2 regions of the Niveibacterium microcysteis genome follow, and region 1 is predicted to be linked to the other one. Evidence: predicted binding sites of a transcription regulator. Region 1 holds the regulator's gene; the other holds the start of a gene.
The links. Region 1 encodes FNR, which switches genes on or off when oxygen is low (the NO sensors DNR and NnrR bind a similar motif). Its sites were predicted from a motif close to TTGANCTAGNTCAA; they were not measured.
Positions count from the first base shown of each region.

Region 1 (4,758 bases):
AAACCGTCGAAAACGTAGCTGTCGGTGGTGAGGCGCGATCCACCGAGCATAAGCTGTCGCTTGGTGTGGTTCGGCAACAGATGGCTGCAAGCGTAGACCCCTTGGGCATCGTTGCGCCAGTGATGCACGCGCAAATCGCTTGGTGCTTGCATCCTCTGGAGTTTGCCGAGCGCTGGAGCCGCTTCTCGGCTGACGCCTGGGCGCTTGCGTGCAACGGTCTTGCGCGAGCGGTTGGGGCACATGTCCCGGATGTTGTGCGACCTCAAGCCGATGACACCCGGTTTGCCGACCCGGTGTGGTCTCAAAGTCCGTCCTGGGCCGCCTTGAAGCAGTGGTACTTGCTGTCAACGCGGCATGCGCAGGACATGCTCTACGCGACGCCCGGGCTATCGGGGACGGAGCGCCGCCGCGCGGCGTTCTGGTGGCGGCAATGGCTCAATGCCGTGGCGCCGACAAATTACTTGGCACTCAACCCGGTCGCACAACGTGCGGCGGTCGCCAGCCAGGGTCAAACGCTTCGGTCCGGCTGGCAGAATTTCCTCGATGACCTGCGGGCCGGGGATATCCGAATGGCTGATCCCGCCGATTTCAAGGTTGGGAAGAACCTTGCGACGACGCCGGGCGAAGTCGTTGCCCGCACCCGCCTGGTGGAGGTCATCCACTACACCCCGACGGCGGATACGGTTCGACAAACCCCGATCGTGATCGTGACGCCATGGATCAACAAGTTCTACATCCTTGATCTGACGTCGAAGAAGAGTCTGGTGCGGCATTTGCGCGATGCGGGCTTCGACGTGTACATCACTTCGTGGAAGAACCCCGATGCAGCGCTCCGCGACGTTCGTTTCGATGATTACCTGCAGGAGGGGGTGGATGCGATAGTTCAGGTCGCTCGCCAACTATCCGGGGCGGACAAAGTACATGCGGTCGGGTACTGCATCGGAGGTACGGCCTTGTCGATGTACATGGCATGGGCGAATCGCCACTACACGCCGGATGAGATGCCGGTTGCACACTGGACGCTATTTACGACTTTGGTGGACTTCGCCAAGCCGGGCGACGTGGAAGTCTTCATCGATGAAGGGAGCGTTCGCTACCTGACGCGGGCCATGGAGCAGCGCGGTTACCTCGACGGCCGCGACATGGCTACATCGTTCCGCTTGCTGCGCTCGAACCCGTTGATCTGGCAATACGTGGTTCAGGGCTACCTGATGGGCGAAAAGCCGCCGTCGTTTGACGTGCTCTACTGGAACATGGATACCACGCGCATGCCCTATGCCATGCATGCGTGGTACTTGCGAGAGCTCTACCTCAAAAATCGCCTGATTGAGGCCGATGCGCTGACCGTCGCCGGCGAGTCGCTCGATCTTGGGCGGATCACCCAACCGCTGTATGCCGTTGCGGCCGAAGACGATCATATTGCCCCGTGGCGGCAGGCATTTAGGGTCGCCAATTTCGTGCGTGGAGACAAGCGCTTCGTACTCTCGTCCAGCGGTCATATCCTCGGGATCGTCAATCCACCCGTACAGCCGCCGAAACGCGAGTACTGGATCGGTACGGCGCACCGGACCGACAGCGCGCATGGTTGGCGTGAGCGCGCCGACCACCACGCCGGAAGTTGGTGGGACGATTGGTTCAGGTGGCTGGACGAGCGTTGCGGTGAGCGTGTCGCGCCGCCACCCGTGAGCAACGATGCCTTTCCTCCGCTTGCCGCTGCTCCCGGTGACTACGTCATGGAACGCTAACGAGGCCGATGGATTACCTGCTGCTCAAATGTCTTCATGTCGGCTTCGTGGTGCTATCTGCCACTGGATTCATCGCCAGAGGTATCGGCGTCCTGATTGATGCGCCTTGGGTGCGCCAGCGTTGGGCGAGGGTGGTTCCGCATATCGTCGATACCGGATTGCTCGCCTCGGCCGTCGCCTTGGCCTGGACCCTTCGCGTAGCGCCGTTTCGTGACGACTGGTTGACCGCGAAGGTGCTTGGCTTGCTTGGCTACATCGTTCTGGGGTCTTACGCGCTCAAGCGCGGGCGCACACGCCAAGCAAAAGCGGCCACATTTGTGGCCGCTTTGTTGGTGCTGGCTTACATCGTGTCGGTCGCGCTGACAAGACGACCGACGCCATGGTGGTAACTACACGTTCGCGCGGCCAATCAGTCGGCGCAGTCCATCCGCATCCAGAATCTGGATGTGCTTCTGGTGGACGCTGATCAAGCCGTCATCCTGGAATTTGGAGAACGCCCGGCTCACTGTCTCCAGTTTCAGACCGAGGTAAGAGCCTATCTCCTCGCGCGTCATGCGAAGGTGGAACTCCGAAGCGGAGTACCCACGAAGGCGCATGCGTTGCGATAGGTTGATCAGGAATGCAGCCAGACGTTCTTCAGCGCGCATCGACCCGAGCAGCATCATGATGCCTTGCTCGCGGACGATCTCGCGGCTCATGAACTTGTGGAACTGGCGCTGCAGGGGTTCGATGCGGCGCGAGAGTTCTTCGAGCCGTTCGAACGGAATCATGCAGACGTCTGAATCCTCAAGTGCAACCGCATTGCAGACATGCCGATCCGTCGAGATGCCGTCGAGTCCGAGGATCTCTCCGGCCATCTGGAAACCGGTGACCTGATCCCGGCCGTCTTCGGTCAGGATGTCGGTCTTGAAGAAACCGGTGCGAATCGCATAGATTGCTTCGAAAGGCTCCCCAGCACGGTATAAATGCTGCTGCCGCTTGACCTTCTTGCGTGCAGTGATGAGGCCGTCGATCCTTTCAAGATCGACGTCGTCAAGACCAACGGGAAGGCAAAGCTCCTTGAGGTTGCATTGGGTGCACGCGGTGCGAAGATTGACGGCCGTCAGCGGAATCGTGGCGGGTTTTTCCAAGGCGGGTGCTCCAAGTGGGCTAGTTGATGGCAATCAAACGGCTCCGACCGAGTTCATGACACCTTCCGGCATCCACAGAGAGAAAAAAACAAACAATGAATCAGAATGAGCAGACGCCGGTCTTCGACCGCGATCTCATCCAGCGTTTCGACGTTTCCGGCCCGCGCTACACGTCGTATCCGACCGCGGACAGGTTTCACGAGGGCTTTGGGCGCAGCGACTACGCAAGACATCTAGGTCTGCGCGCGCAGGGCGGCCTCAAAAAACCCCTCTCATTATATTTCCACATTCCATTCTGCGATACGGTTTGCTTCTACTGCGCGTGCAACAAGATTGTCACGAAGGACCGTAGCAGGGCGGAGCGCTACCTGCGCTATCTTGACAAAGAAATGGGTTTGGTCGCCGGACAGCTCGCCGGCTCGCACGATGTTTCACAAATGCACTGGGGCGGCGGCACACCGACCTTCCTGTCGGACAGCGAGATCCGCGAATTGTTTCGTTCGATCCGCCGGCATTTCAACCTGACGCCCGGTGGCGAGTACTCGATCGAGGTAGACCCGCGCCGCGTTTCCGCTGAAACCGTTGCGCTGCTTGGGGCCGAGGGCTTCAACCGGATGAGCGTCGGTGTTCAGGATTTTGACCCGATCGTCCAGAAAGCCGTCAACCGCATCCAGTCTGTTGAGGAAACCGCGGCGGTCATCGCGGCCGCGCGCGCGAATGGTTTCCGTTCGGTCAGTATCGATCTGATCTACGGATTGCCGTTCCAGAGCGTCGAGCGCGTCAGCCAGACGCTGGATCGCGTGCTGGAGATCGCCCCGGACCGTCTTGCACTCTACAACTATGCCCACCTGCCGACGCGCTTCATGCCGCAACGGCGGATCAATGCGGGCGACTTGCCGAGTGCGGACCAGAAACTCGAGATCCTGGGCATGGCGATTTCGAAGCTGACTGACGCGGGCTACGTGTTCATCGGCATGGACCACTTCGCGCGGCCGGACGACGAGATGGCCGTGGCTCAGCGCAACGGGCGTTTGTATCGCAACTTCCAGGGCTATTCAACGCACTCGGACTGCGATCTGTTGGGCTTCGGCGTTTCCTCCATTGGCAAGGTAGGCCCGGCCTACGCACAGAGTGCGAAGACGCTTGAGGCCTACTACGAGATGCTCGATCGTGACGAGCTCCCTGTCGTCCGTGGCTACGAGATGATGTTCGACGATCAGCTTCGTTACGCGGTTATTCAGAGTCTGATGTGCCACTTCTCGCTGGATTACGCGGCGTTTGAGCAGGCCTGGGGCATCACGTTCTCCGAGTATTTTGCCGACGAGATCGAAGCGCTGCGGGCCCATGAGCGTGATGGCCTGTGCATCGTTGGCAAGAAGGGGGTCGAGGTAACGACGCCGGGTCGCATGCTGGCGCGCGTATTGGCCATGGCGTTTGACGCGCATTTGCGCGGTGATCGCGAAGTCGTCCGCTACTCCAAGGTGATTTGAGCCTCGGCCGGCCGCTACACTTGCGGATTGCCCTGAATGGGCTGCACCGGGATGTTGTGTGATGCCTGAAGCGGGATACCTTGCCGCGACGCTGATCGGTCTGCTGGGTGGAACCCACTGCGTGGGCATGTGCGGAGGGCTGGTTGCTGCGCTTACCGTCAATGCGCCTGGGCAGTCGCGACGCATTTGGCCGATCCATTTGGCCTACAACCTGGGCCGCATCACCAGCTATACCCTCGCCGGTGCGCTGCTGGGCGCGATCGGTTCGACTGGTTTCCTGCTGAATCGCCTGCTGCCCATCCAGATTACGTTCTACGTGCTGGCGAACCTTTTGCTGGTGCTGTTAGGGCTTTACTTGGCGGGCGTCACCGCGCCCCTCGCACCCATCGAGCG
Region 1 is NZ_CP071060.1:1,988,113-1,992,870, forward strand. Features, by position in the region: gene JY500_RS09035 (PHA/PHB synthase family protein) at 81-1,745, shown strand; gene JY500_RS09040 (SirB2 family protein) at 1,754-2,134, shown strand; gene fnr (fumarate/nitrate reduction transcriptional regulator Fnr) at 2,135-2,875, opposite strand; gene hemN (oxygen-independent coproporphyrinogen III oxidase) at 2,971-4,365, shown strand; gene JY500_RS09055 (sulfite exporter TauE/SafE family protein) at 4,427-4,758, shown strand, end outside.

Region 2 (4,758 bases), 2.1 Mb from region 1:
TCGCCGCGGCGCACCATGAGACCCGCGCCCGAGTCGAATTCGAGCTCATTCGGCTTCGCATTGAACAAGCCCGTCTGCAGGAGCTCCCGCCAAAGATCGAACACCCGCCGGACCTCGGGGTCGTCGAACGACGCACGCCCGTCCATCAGGCGCTGCCGGTACTCCAGTGGCGCGGTGCGAAGCAGCAGGTAGTCGAACCAGAATTGCGCCGGCCACCGCGCCTTTGAACCGAGCGCAAACGGTGTCACACCATTTGCTTTCAGGCGCTTGGCGAGCGAGACCAGCTCGGGCCAGGTCTTGGGCGGCTGCAAGCCGAGCGCGGAAAAAACCTTCTTGTTGTAGATGAATGCCACGTAATGCTGCGCGATTGGCAGGAAGTAAACCCGGCCGTCATACACGCTGGCGGATTTCACGATCGGCGGGCCGAACAGCTTGTTCATCTCGGCCTGCGGCAGCACATCGTCGATGGGTTGCAGTTGATCGAGGATCGAGGCCACCCGGGCGCCGGCCCAGTAACTGTAGAGGTCTGCCGGGCGATGCTCGGCCAGCTCGCTGCGGATCTGGCGCTTGAAGGTCTCATGCTCGACGGGTAGCACCTGGAGCCGGTAGCGGGTATTCGCATCGTCGAAGCGTTTGGCGATCGTATCCACGGTGCCGGCATAAGCGCCGCCAAACGAAAAATAGTGCTTGAACGCCACCACCTCACGGGCCGGCGCGGGCGGCTCGCTGGTGCGCTGGCAGCCAAGGAGCAACGCAACACCGCACAGGAGGGCAAGCAGCCGGCTTTTCATGACACACCATTCAAACATGGATCGGGATTCCAACATGGGCCGTGCCGCGGGGTTCGACAGCTGATCTGGCGCGCGTTCAAAACGAAGGCATCGGCCCATCGCGACAGACCCGCAATGCTTTTATCGCACCCGGCCATTCTGGGCGAATCGCCGAATCACGCTCAGCGCCAGATCAAGCGTGTGGTTCGTTGGGCTGTCGCGTTGCGCGAGTGTGGCGGTAGGCGAGCGCGAAACGCCACACGTTCCACGCAAAGCTGCATTGCGCCAGCAGCAGCACCGCACCGGCGAACACCGCCACGCGAGGCAGGCAGATGGCGATCAGTAGAAGAAGCACAGCTGCGGATTGCAGCCAGGTCTGCGCGCGCAGTGCACGCTCGCCCGGCCCGCCTGTCAGCCTGGCACCCAGGCCCAGCGCCGCCAGCCGAAGCGTGATCAGGAAGGGCAGGATCTTCTGCAGCATCGCGCCGATCACGCCACTGAACACGCCGATCGCCAGCACCACCCCCAAGGCCATCGCCGCCCGTTGCGCGGTATCCGGATCGCTCGCCAGCATGGCGACCGCGAGCAAGGCCGCGCCGCCGGCCAGCGCCACCATCGCAGCGCGCCAGCCGCTGCCCGCCGCATCGGTGCGGGTACGGCGGCGCAGCAGGAACAGGCGGTAGGTGATGCCAGCAAAGCCTAGCGCGAATACGCTGACGCCGAGCGCCAACCCGCGCGCGAGGCCTTCCGCCCCGAGCCATGCCGCGGCGCTGATCGCCGCAAGCAATACAGGCAGCGCGACCGCGGCGAGCGACAGCAGCGTCTTCGGATACGCCGGCGTGATGTAGAACATCGGCACTACCAGCACCGCAACCCCGGCGACCAGCGGCAGGGCCCAGCCAGCCAGGGCCCACAGCGCGTGCAGATTGACCAGCGTGACAAAACGCGCCCCCGCGCCGTGCTCAAGCTGGTGGGCCAACCCGAAGCCGAGCGCAACCGCTACGGCAAGCCCGGCCACGGCAACCCGCATCAGCCGGCGCGCAGGATCGCGTGCGGTGGCGTGCAGCAGACCCGGTGCGATCGCGACGACGAAAACACCGCAAGCCAGCGCCAGCAGTGCGGCGCCGATACCGGTGAGGTGGTAGCCGGGCAGCAGGAAACCCGCAACCAGCAGCACGGCACCGAGCACACTGGCCGGATGCACGACACCGGCAAGCAGCCGTGGGCGCGGCACCAGGCTGCCCGCGGCAACCGGCAGCACCTGGAACAGCGCGCCGAGCATCGCCTGCAGCATCAAACCGGCGGTGAAGCAATGCAGCACCGCCACCGCGTGTGGATGCCAGCGGCTCGCCAGCGCGGTATCGGGGTAGATCAACAACAACAGCGCGCCGGCGATGCCGAACAACGGCGCGCCGAGAAAGAAGCGCAGCGGTACCGACAGCGGCGGTGCGTCGCGCACTTCCAGCATGGCGGCGGGCGTCAGGCGTGGCGGATGTGGATCGACACGGTGCCGTCCTCGGCGAACTCGGTGCGATGGGTGAAGCCGTTCTGCTTGAGGATGCCGTACAGGGGCACCGGTTCACGATAGAGCAGCAACACCGCCTCTTCTCCACGCGGCAGCGTATCGAGCGCTTCGAGGATCAGGTGCAAAGGCTGCGGGGGCTCTAGGCCACGTGCGTCGACAATGCGTGGTGCGTTCATCAGGAAACCTCCGGCATACCAAGGCGGGCAATCGCATCGGCCACGACTTGCGGGTGGGCGCTGAGCACCTGATCGCACATCGGGTAGAGGATCTGCTCTTCCTTCATGTTGTGGGCTTGCATGATCGAGAACAGCGTGTCGGCAAGGCTACCTGCCTCGTCGAAATCGCCCGCCATGATCAGGCGACGTACATCCTCGCACAGCCCGAGCATCTCGCCATGCTCGCCGCGCATCACGGCGCTGGGGCCGGCCGTCATGCCGGTGGCCGCCTCGAAGGCGGGGAAGATCACCTCTTCCTCGGCACGGAAGTGGGCATCGAGCAGCAGATGAAAGCGCGCGAAGGCGTCGGCTGCCTGCAGCTGCATGCGCTGCGCAATCGCCTGTTCGGCCCGCGCGAAGACCTCATCGCAGGCGCGGTGGTCGGCCGCAAAATGTTCGATCACGCTCGCCATGACAGAGTCCTTTCACTCGTTCCGTCCAGTGTCGCGGCGCGACGCCATCGACAGCCTTGACTCGCATCAACGCGGCAACCGCCATGGCAACGCGGGTAGCCGCTTGATTGCAATCAATGTCGCCGACCGGCCCGGATCACGAGAATGCGCCCACCTTGCAAGCTGCATCCACAAAGGGGAGACGCACCATGAGCGGAGGACTATCGACCTCGATGGCGCGGAATGTTTTCTACGGCGGAACGGCGTTCTTTGCCTTCCTGTTCATCGCGCTGACCGTAGACACCAACCGCACATTGCCCAAGCGCGATAACAGCGCAAACATCACGCCGGCCGTCGCGCATGGCAAGAAACTCTGGGAGACCAACAACTGCATCGGCTGCCACAGCCTGCTTGGCGAGGGCGCCTACTTCGCGCCGGAGCTGGGCAACGTCTACAAGCGCCGTGGCCCCGAGTTCATCAAGGCCTGGATCAAAGGCCAGCCGACCGGTGCACCGGGTCGGCGCCAGATGCCGAACTTCCACCTGTCCGACAAGGACCTCGACGACATGGTCGAATTCCTCAAGTACAGCTCCGAAATCAACACGGCGAAGTGGCCGCCGAACATCGAAGGTTGAGGAGAGCGCACCATGCAATACAAATCTCAAGCGGTTGCGAAGCCCTACTTCATCGCGGCGATCGGCCTATTCGTAGCGCAGATCTTGTTCGGCCTGGTCATGGGCCTGCAGTACGTCGTCGGTGACTTCCTGTTCCCGGCGATTCCGTTCAACGTGGCGCGCATGGTGCACACCAATGCGCTGATCGTGTGGTTGCTGATGGGCTTCATGGGCTCGGCCTACTACCTCGTGCCCGAGGAAGCGGAGACCGAACTGCACAGCCCGAAGCTCGCCTTGGCGCTGTTCTGGATCTTCCTCGTCGCGGCCGCGCTCACCGTGCTCGGCTATCTGATGGTGCCGTACGCGACACTCGCAAAGATCACCGGCAACGACTTGCTGCCCACGATGGGGCGCGAGTTCCTTGAGCAACCAACGATCACCAAGATCGGCATCGTCGTGGTCGCGCTGGGCTTCCTGTTCAACCTCACGATGACCTTCCTGAAAGGTCGCAAGACCGCCATTTCCAGCATCCTGCTGCTGGGCTTGTGGGGCCTGGCGATCATGTTCCTGTTCTCGTTCTACAACCCGGACAACCTGGTCAAGGACAAGTACTACTGGTGGTTCGTTGTGCACCTGTGGGTGGAAGGCGTGTGGGAGCTGATCCTCGGCGCAATCCTCGCCTTCGTGCTGATCAAGGTGACCGGCGTGGACCGCGAGGTGATCGAGAAGTGGCTCTACGTGATCATCACGCTGACGCTGATCTCCGGCATCCTCGGTACTGGCCACCACTTCTACTGGATCGGTGCGCCGGAGTACTGGCAGTGGATCGGCAGCGTGTTCTCGGCGCTCGAACCGATTCCGTTCTTCGCGATGACCGTGTTCGCCTTCAACATCGTCAACAAGCGTCGCCGCGAGCACCCGAACAAGGCGGCGGTGCTGTGGGCGCTGGGCACCAGCGTGATGGCCTTCCTCGGCGCAGGGGTGTGGGGCTTCCTGCACACACTGGCACCGGTGAATTACTACACCCACGGCACGCAGATCACCGCAGCGCACGGCCACATGGCCTTCTACGGCGCCTACGTGATGGTGGTGCTGACGATGATCAGCTACGCGATGCCGGTGATCCGCGGCCGCGCCGCCAACAGCGAACGCTCGCAAGTGCTGGAGATGTGGAGCTTCTGGCTGATGACGATCGCCATGGTGTTCATCACGCTGTTCCTCACCGCCGCCGGCATCCTGCAG
Region 2 is NZ_CP071060.1:4,046,074-4,050,831, forward strand. Features, by position in the region: gene JY500_RS18405 (ABC transporter substrate-binding protein) at 1-791, opposite strand, end outside; gene JY500_RS18410 (hypothetical protein) at 964-2,238, opposite strand; gene JY500_RS18415 (DUF2249 domain-containing protein) at 2,250-2,471, opposite strand; gene JY500_RS18420 (hemerythrin domain-containing protein) at 2,471-2,923, opposite strand; gene JY500_RS18425 (c-type cytochrome) at 3,112-3,537, shown strand; gene JY500_RS18430 (cbb3-type cytochrome c oxidase subunit I) at 3,550-4,758, shown strand, end outside.
Region 2: a site for FNR is predicted at 2,980-2,993, ahead of JY500_RS18420 (hemerythrin domain-containing protein). Genes of this name have one in related genera too.